DNA from 2 places in the Halobacillus sp. B29 genome. Region 1 is predicted to be linked to the other one. Evidence: predicted binding sites of a transcription regulator. Region 1 holds the regulator's gene; the other holds the start of a gene.
The links. Region 1 encodes Rex, which represses fermentation and respiration genes when NADH is low (regulators of the CRP and FNR family bind a similar motif). Its sites were predicted from a motif close to TTGTGAAATATTTCACAA; they were not measured.
Positions count from the first base shown of each region.

Region 1 (4,434 bases):
GACGTAAGAATCTTCATCATACTTGAAACCAAGTTCTCTTAGCTTCAGGACGTCATTTCCGCTTTTTTTAGAAACCTGGAAGCTGAATTTCGCCGACTGGTTGTCGTCTTTAGGTTTCTCAAGCTTGTCCATTTTCTCAAGCTGTTTCCGACGGCTTTGTGCTCGCTTACTGGTCGTTGCACGAACGATGTTCTTCTGAATGAAGTCTTCCATCCGCTTAATTTCTTCCTGCTGCTTTTCAAAGTGCTTCATTTCAATCTCAAAATCGGCTTCTTTTTTCTTCAAATAGTCGCTGTAGTTACCAGGGTATTTCTTAGAAGATTGAAAGGCAATTTCATAAACGGTATTTACGATCTTGTCGAGAAAATAGCGGTCGTGCGAGACGATGACAACCGCGCCCTTATACCCCTGTAAATATCCTTCCAGCCATGATAGCGTGTCGATGTCCAGGTGGTTGGTCGGCTCATCGAGAATTAGAACATCCGGACTGGTCAACAATAACTTACCAAGGGCTAAACGAGTTTTCTGGCCGCCGCTCAATGAAGTGATTGGTGTGTTCCAGTCAAAATTATGGAAGTTCAATCCATTCAGGACGGATTTAATTTCCGTTTCATACTGATAACCGCCCGCTGTTTTGAAATACTCCTGCTTCCGGTCATAGGTTGAGAGGAGCTGCTGATAGCGATCGGGATCATCCATAAGATCAGGGTCTGCCATATTGGCTTCCATAGATCGCAGTTCATCTTCCAGTTCCTTTAAATGAGAGAAAACCTTTTCCATTTCATTCCATATGGTTTCCTCGGACTGAAGGCCTGTATCCTGAGCCAAGTATCCAACGGTCGTTTCCTTCGGTTTAAAAATATCACCGGAATCATAGCTCATTTCACCGGCCATCATCTTCAGCAATGTCGATTTTCCTGTACCATTTCGACCGACAATTGCGATGCGATCATTCATTTGTACTTCCAATTTAATATTTGATAAAATCAATTCCGCTCCGAATCGTTTGGTTAATTGATTTAATTGCATGAGAATCATGTCGTTTCACCTCAATGAGATAAGTGTATCGTATCGGGGATTCTTCTAGCAAGATAATGCCCCTGAGTTTGTGAAATCTTTAACGTCTAGCCGTTGATTTTTTGTTAGAATAAGAGTAATGTAACTAACAGTAAGTTTGTGAATTTACTCGTAAAGGGGTAAGACCATGTCAGAGTTTACACATTTTAATGAACAGGGGCACGCCCGTATGGTGGATATCTCCAGTAAGGGAGAAACCATTCGGACTGCGGTGGCCTTCAGCTGTGTACAAGTCAACGAAGAAATTTATCATAAAATTATTAATCAGGAAATATCCAAAGGCGATGTGCTCGCGGTGGCGCAAGTAGCAGGGATTATGGCAGCGAAGAAAACATCAGATTGGATTCCCATGTGTCACCCATTGTCATTAAGCGGGGTCGACATATCATTCGACTGGGAAACAGGCCATTCTTATACATTACAGATTCAAGCGGCTGTGAAAACAAAGGGAAGTACAGGGGTAGAAATGGAAGCGTTAACTGCTGCTTCCTCTACAGCTTTGACTATTTATGATATGTGTAAATCTCTTGATAAAGGAATGGTTATCGGGCCGACCTATCTCATGGAGAAAACAGGCGGCAAAACCGGCGATTATCAGCGAGAGAGCCGGTAAAGGAGGCAGAGTCATGGATTTAGAAGAACATACTAAGATCCCACAAGCTACAGCAAAACGATTGCCGTTGTATTACCGCTTTTTAAATAATTTGCACGGCCAGGGAAAAATGCGTGTCTCATCGAAAGAGCTGAGTGAAGCGGTGAAAGTGGATTCCGCTACGATCCGTCGCGACTTTTCTTATTTTGGAGCCCTTGGGAAAAAAGGATATGGCTACAATGTAGAGTACTTATTATCATTTTTCCGAAAGACGCTCGATCAGGATGAAACGACAAAAGTTGCGCTAATTGGAGTAGGTAATTTAGGTACCGCATTCTTAAATTATAATTTCACAAAAAATAATAATACGAAAATAGAGATTGCCTTTGATGCCAGCCGCGAACGAGTTGGAAGTGAAGTCGGCGGTGTCCGCGTGGAGCATATTGATGATATGGAAGAGAAAATGGGGGACCTGGCTGTAGCCATTCTTACTGTTCCGGCGTCCGAGGCGCAGGGCATAGCGGACCGGCTCGTAGATGCAGGTGTCAGCGCGATTCTGAACTTCACACCGGCGCGGATCACCGTCCCGTCCCATGTTCGTGTCCACCATATTGACCTTGCTATCGAACTGCAGGCACTCGTTTATTTTCTAAAACACTATCCTCTGGATGAGGAAGAAGAATAATGGAGAAGAACAGTCCAATGATGATTGGGCTGTTTTTTTATGGGGCTAAGGATAAAGGGAAAGCTGACTAAAAAGAAAGGCTCAGAGTTCTTCACTCTGAGCCTCATCTACTTAATCAGTAGTTTTTTTCCATTGATTATCAATTAGCATCTTACCCGGCCACGTATAAGCCATTATACCGCCATCTACCGTAATGTCCTCCCCTGTAATATACGAACTTTCGTCTGAGGCCAAGAACAGCGCAACATTTGCGACTTCTTTAGGATCGCCTAAGCGCCCCATCGGAGTGACCCACTTGTTGGCTTCGCGGAATTCACGGCCCTGCTCCTGCTGTTTCGAACCGGCCAGTTCATCGATCAGTGGCGTTTCAATTGTTCCTGGCGCAATGGAATTCACACGAATGCCTTCCCGTGCATAATCGATCGCCATCGCCTTTGTAAAGTTCGTAATGCCGCCTTTAGCTGCGTTATATCCGGAGCGGTCCAGATCAGCCGCCCTTCCCGACATCGAAGACGTATTAATGATCGATCCGCTTCCTTTTTCCAGCATAAGAGGGAGTAAGTATTTACTTGTTAAGAAGGTACCGCGCAGATCGACTGCGATAATTTGGTCGAACAGTTCCACGGGATACTCGTGGACTTTTCCACCTTCTTCGTCGATTCCGGCATTATTGAATAAGACATCTATGGATCCGTACGTGTCTTTCACGTGTTGGGCTAAGCTTGTTACGCTTTCTTCATTCGATACATCTACATATACAAACTCGGCTTTTCCGCCGTTGTCTTTTACTTCGTTAACTGTATTTTGAACATCTTCTTTGTTCACATCTGCACAGACAACAGTTGCACCTTCTTCTGCAAAAAGCTTAACCGTAGCCTGGCCAATTCCTGTAGCAGCGCCTGTAACGACAGCTGTTTTCTTGTTTAGTCGTCCCATTGTTTGAGAACCTCCTTTAATCATTCTTCTACTGCATACCCCCCTTTTTTATAGCAAAAACTCTCCCTGTCTCTTTAAAACGCTTCCAATCGGTTGAAAATGTTTTTTTAATCACTGATGTGGAATAATCTAAAAGGATCTTTGAAACACTCGTGAAAAGAGATAAGCATACACGTGGAGAAACACGATCATCAGTGGTATAGTTGAAAAATAATTCGAGTTCCGAAGTAATCAAGAGAGGAGGCATCTGATGAGTAAACTACCTAAAAAATGGCTTGTGGTTGTATCGGTTCTTTTCGGTACATTCACCGTTATCCTAAATAATAGTATGTTAAATCCAATCCTGCCGAAGTTTATTGAGATCTTCGATTCCAATGCGGTGGCTGTGGGCTGGATCTTAACTATTTTCATGGTCTCTATGGGAATGACGATGCCGCTGACGGGTTATTTTGGAGACCGCTTTGGCAAGAAAAAAGTGTACGTCACAGGACTTGTCATCTTTATCGCAGGTTCTTTGTCCGGTTTTTTCTCAGAAACGTTAGCCATGGTCATCATCTCCCGGGCTATACAGGGAATGGCCGGCGGTTTAATGCTTCCCATTGCGATGGCGTTAATCTTTAATTCTTTCCCGAAACATGAACGCGGCCTTGCGGTCGGAGTATATGGGATCGCTGCAATGGTCGCCCCAGCCATCGGCCCGACGATCGGCGGCTTCTTAATCCAATACCTAGAATGGCCCTGGCTGTTCGCCTTTAATATCCCGTTCGGGTTAACAGGATTAATCCTATCTTCTAAATTTCTGGAACGGACAGAGACGCATCCCGAGAAGAAGTTCGATTTAATCGGGTTCCTGGTTATCACTTCAGGTATCGGTTCGATTTTGTTTGCCTTAGGGCGTGGAAGAACTGTAGAGAACTTATTCGACCCTTTAAACATCGCTTTAATCGTCGGGGGACTGATCGCCGTCGTTTTATTTGTGTTCTATGAAAACCGACAGGACGATCCATTACTGAACTTATCTGTTTTTAAAGTACCTACGTATTCGGTGTCCATCATCGTGACAAGCGCAGCTTCCATTGGGTTGTTTTCAGGAATATTCCTGCTGCCCTTACTCATTCAAAACGTTTATGGAATGAGTGCAGTC
Region 1 is NZ_JBQQCM010000024.1:5,872-10,305, forward strand. Features, by position in the region: gene ACTWP7_RS19900 (ABC-F family ATP-binding cassette domain-containing protein) at 1-1,038, opposite strand, end outside; gene moaC (cyclic pyranopterin monophosphate synthase MoaC) at 1,205-1,690, shown strand; gene ACTWP7_RS19910 (redox-sensing transcriptional repressor Rex) at 1,704-2,354, shown strand; gene ACTWP7_RS19915 (SDR family oxidoreductase) at 2,466-3,290, opposite strand; gene ACTWP7_RS19920 (MDR family MFS transporter) at 3,541-4,434, shown strand, end outside.

Region 2 (4,434 bases), on a different contig from region 1:
TGTCAAAATCCTTCAATTACAATTTAAAAAAACTTGCAGAGAACCAAGCAGGTCCTCTGCAAGCTGCATGAACAACTTATTACTTCTTACCTTTGACATAATCTGCATCAAATAGGAACATCCGCATCAGCATGATAAGTGATGGAATGAGTAAAAATAACCCGGCTATAAACACGACAATTAAGGCCACCGCCATAGATTCACTTGTCACTCCGCCAGACAGTGTGACATACGGGTACAGCAGATAAGGTAGATGGGAAGCACCATAACCGAAAAAGGCTACAAAGAATTGAAGCATTACGGCGATGAACGCCCATCCATAATACTTCCCTTGATAGATTAGGAAAACTGCAGCCATAAAGAAAGCCACGGAAATTCCGAAAACCCACCACAGATCGATTGCCCGCTGGAAGTGTTCCGGGTTTTGCTGACTAAGCGCAATAAACGTGGTTAGACTGGCAATAATGGTTGGCGAACTCCAGAACAATGCGTACTTCCTAACTAAATCGAGCGCAGGTTGATCCCCGGCACGCTTTGCATAATAGGCCAGGAACATGGAGCTGATATACAGCACTGAGACGATGGCGAGAAAAACCACACTCCAGGAATAGGGACTGGAAAACAGCTCTCCGTACATTAGTTGGACCCCGTTCTCCGTTTCTTTAATATAACCACCTTCGGAGATCGTGAGGGCCGTTGACAGAGCAGCAGGTATCAACAAGCCTGTGGCTCCGTACAAAAACATGTACAAATGATTCTCTTTTGAACCATAGTTTTCAAAGGCGTAAAACGAGCCTCGAATAGCAAGCAGGACAATTGCAATACTTCCCGGGATTAATAGGGATTGCCCAAAGTAATAAGCCATATCCGGGAAAAATCCAATCAATCCAACAAAGAAAAATACGAAAAATACGTTGGTTACCTCCCAGACGGGGGAGAGATAACGAGAGATCAGTTTATTAATGATGTGATCTTTTTTCGTTACTTTAGCAAAATAAGCAAAGAACCCGGCACCGAAGTCAATCGATGCTACAATCAGGTAGCCGTAGAGAAACAGCCAAAGTACAGAAATTCCAACTAGTTCATAACTCATGAGTTAGTTACCCTCCTTTGTAGCTGCCACTTCAGGATAACGATGTTCAAGCTCATGTTCAGCCGGGTTTCCTTTAAATATCTTACGGAGCGCGATTACACAGCCGATCGACAGCACAATGTATAAGCCAATGAATAGAATAAGCATCCACCCAACATATGGAGAGGTGGTTGCTCCTTCAGAGACAGTCATAAATCCTCTTAGAATCCATGGCTGCCGTCCAAGTTCCGCAAATACCCAGCCAAATTCGACAGCGGCCATAGATAATGGTCCGAGAGAAGCAATCCCCCATAAGAGCAGCGGGTGATATTCGTTCCACTTCTTCACCTTCCAGAACACCAGGTACATAAGGGAAACTCCAAGTGTGAAGAAACCGATCGTCACCATTAAGTCAAACATATAGTGAATCCAAAGCGGAGGCTCTTCATCATCCGGAATTTGATCCAGTCCAGTTACTTCTGCATTAAAGTCGCCGTGAGCTAAAAAGCTTAAGCCATTTGGTATCCGAATCGCATTCTCCACTTCCTGATTTTCATTTAATGTACCGAAAACAACCAGGTCTGCTCCTTCTTCCGTTTCAAAATGCCATTCTCCGGCAGCCAATTTTTCCGGCTGCTCTTTAGCAAGGAACTTAGCAGATAAGTCACCTGCTATAGCGGTAGCTATTGCAAAAATGAATACAGAAACGACCGTAAGTTTCAAGGCCTTCATATGGTAAAGAGTATTTTTCTTTTTCAATAGATAAATAGCTGCAATGGTCGCAAGGACAGCTGCTGCGGTTAAATAAGATGTAGAAACGACGTGAAAAACCTTCGTGGGCGTCGCTGGATTAAACATCGCAGCTAATGGTTGAATGGACGTAACTGTGTCTCCTTCCAGTTCAAACCCTTGCGGAGTGTTTAGAAAGCCGTTCACCGATGTGATAAAGAAAGCTGATAATGTAGAGCCGATCACAACAGGAATGGACAACAGCCAGTGGTACATAGGATTTTTAAATCGGTCCCATGTATAAAGATAGATTCCTAAAAATATAGCTTCAAAGAAAAAAGCGAAAGTTTCCATGAACAGTGGTAAGGCGATTACCTTACCTGCCAGTTGCATAAAGCTCGGCCATAAAAGGGAGAGCTGTAATCCAATCGCGGTTCCTGTCACAACCCCTACAGCCACTGTAATGGTAAATCCTCTTGTCCAGCGTCTTGCCAGCAGCGTATAGTGAGGATCTTTCTTTTTAATTCCTATGAATTCTGCTATGGATATCATGACCGGAATACCTACACCAAGCGTAGCAAAGATCGCGTGATACCCAAGAGTAAGTGCAGTCAGCATGCGGCTAAGCGTAGCACTATCTAAATCAAACATCTTCCCTTCCCCCTCTTACTGCTAGTAAATCTTATGAATTCAGACAATCTACCCCTAGTATAATAGGTGAAAACGGTTTAAGTGCGATAGGTATATGACTATTTTGTGACAAACTTCACAAAGTCTTAATTTAAGTTTATGATACACGATATGGTCTTTGATGTCTAAATGTATGCCTAAAACGTTTTGTAAGTTCTATTCCCTATCCCTTATGGTTTCTAACGATAGATTGCACACAAAAAAGACACCCCGGTAAGGGTGCCTTTTATACTCAGGAAGTGATAGGTGAATACAAATCCTAGATGGCATCAAGCATTTGGAACTGGGCTTTCACTAATTCATAATACTCACCTTTTTGATCCATTAATTCATCATGTGAACCGTTCTCAAGAATGCGTCCATTCTCCAGTACATAAATGTTGTCCGCTTCACGGATCGTGGACAGCCGGTGAGCAATAATAATGGCCGTTCGACCGTGTAATAGTTTACGCAGGGCTTTCTGGATACGAACTTCCGTTTCAGTATCTATGCTTGCGGTAGCTTCATCTAAAATAAGAATCCGCGGATCTGCAAGTAAAGCACGGGCGAAGGAAAGCAGTTGTTTTTCTCCAGCCGATAAAATACTACCGCGCTCTTCTACTTCTGTATCGTATCCCTCACTTAAACGGTTGATGAAATCTTCTGCTCCGACCACTTTAGCCGCTTCTTTCACTTCTTCATCACTGGCAGTTGGACGACCAAAGCGGATATTCTCAAGAATGGTTCCGGAGAAGATAAAGGTATCCTGCAGCACGACACTGATTTGCTGGCGCACACTATCAATGGTCGCATCCTGCAAATCGACTCCGTCAATCTTAACCGCTCCTTTTGTTGGATCGTAGAAACGGCTGATTAAATTCGCAATAGTCGATTTCCCGGATCCGGTATGCCCGACGAGAGCTACCGTCTCTCCCTGTTTCATTTCTAAATTGATATCATGAAGAGCGATCCGTTTTTCATCATAAGCAAATTGAACATGGTCAAATTCTATATGACCTTTCATATCTTTCAGTTCAACCGCATTTGTCTTTTCTTCTACATTTGGCTGTTCATCCAGAAATTCGAAGATCCTTTCAGAGGAGGCCATTGCCATGAGCATTTGATTGTACATCATACCAAGCCTTGAAATTGGCTCCCAGAACATACCCAGGAAAAAGGCAAAGGAGACGAATTTACCAATGGAGATGTCCCCGCTTAGGATCAGATAGGCGCCGAAAGAGATAAGGATAACGGTTCCAACCGCATTACTCATCTCTACAAACGGCCGGAACATCGCACTTTTTCTAGTGGCTGTATTCCAGGACTGAAAGTTATCTGTGTTCACGCCATCGAAGTACTCTGCATTCTCTCTTTCCTGTGAAAAAGATTGCGTAATTCGAATCCCCTGAATACTTTCGTTCAAATGAGAGTTGAGACGAGACTGCTGAATCCGTACATCCTGCCAGGAGCGCCTGATATTACGGCGCAGTTTCGTAGAAATATAAAACATTAGCGGCATGATCACAAGAATAGCTAAGGCAAGTTTCGGACTCATCCAGAACAGGATTGCGATAATTCCGGTAAGCATGACCACATCCATAAGCAAGTTGATAATACCATTCGTAAACAATTCCTGTAGAGAGTTTATATCATTCATTATTCTTACAAGAATGGAACCGGCTGATCTTGAATCAAAGAACTTGTGAGAAAGCCGCTGAACATGCGAAAACAAATGCTGCCGAAGATCATAAATCACATTCTGACCTAAAATATTTACATATTTAATCCTCAGTGTATTTGCAATATAACTAAGCAGGTAAAGAATAGAAATACCGACAACAAGTTGAATTAAAAGATTTGTATCACTGTTGCCAATAGCTTTATCAATGGCTACTCTACCAATTAAGATCGGCACGACCAGACGGACAATTGTTGATACGAGCATCGCGATGATCGAAATCGGA
Region 2 is NZ_JBQQCM010000004.1:77,212-81,645, forward strand. Features, by position in the region: gene ACTWP7_RS06610 (cytochrome d ubiquinol oxidase subunit II) at 80-1,093, opposite strand; gene ACTWP7_RS06615 (cytochrome ubiquinol oxidase subunit I) at 1,097-2,452, opposite strand; gene ACTWP7_RS06620 (ABC transporter ATP-binding protein) at 2,751-4,434, opposite strand, start outside.
Region 2: a site for Rex is predicted at 2,556-2,573, ahead of ACTWP7_RS06615 (cytochrome ubiquinol oxidase subunit I). Genes of this name have one in related genera too.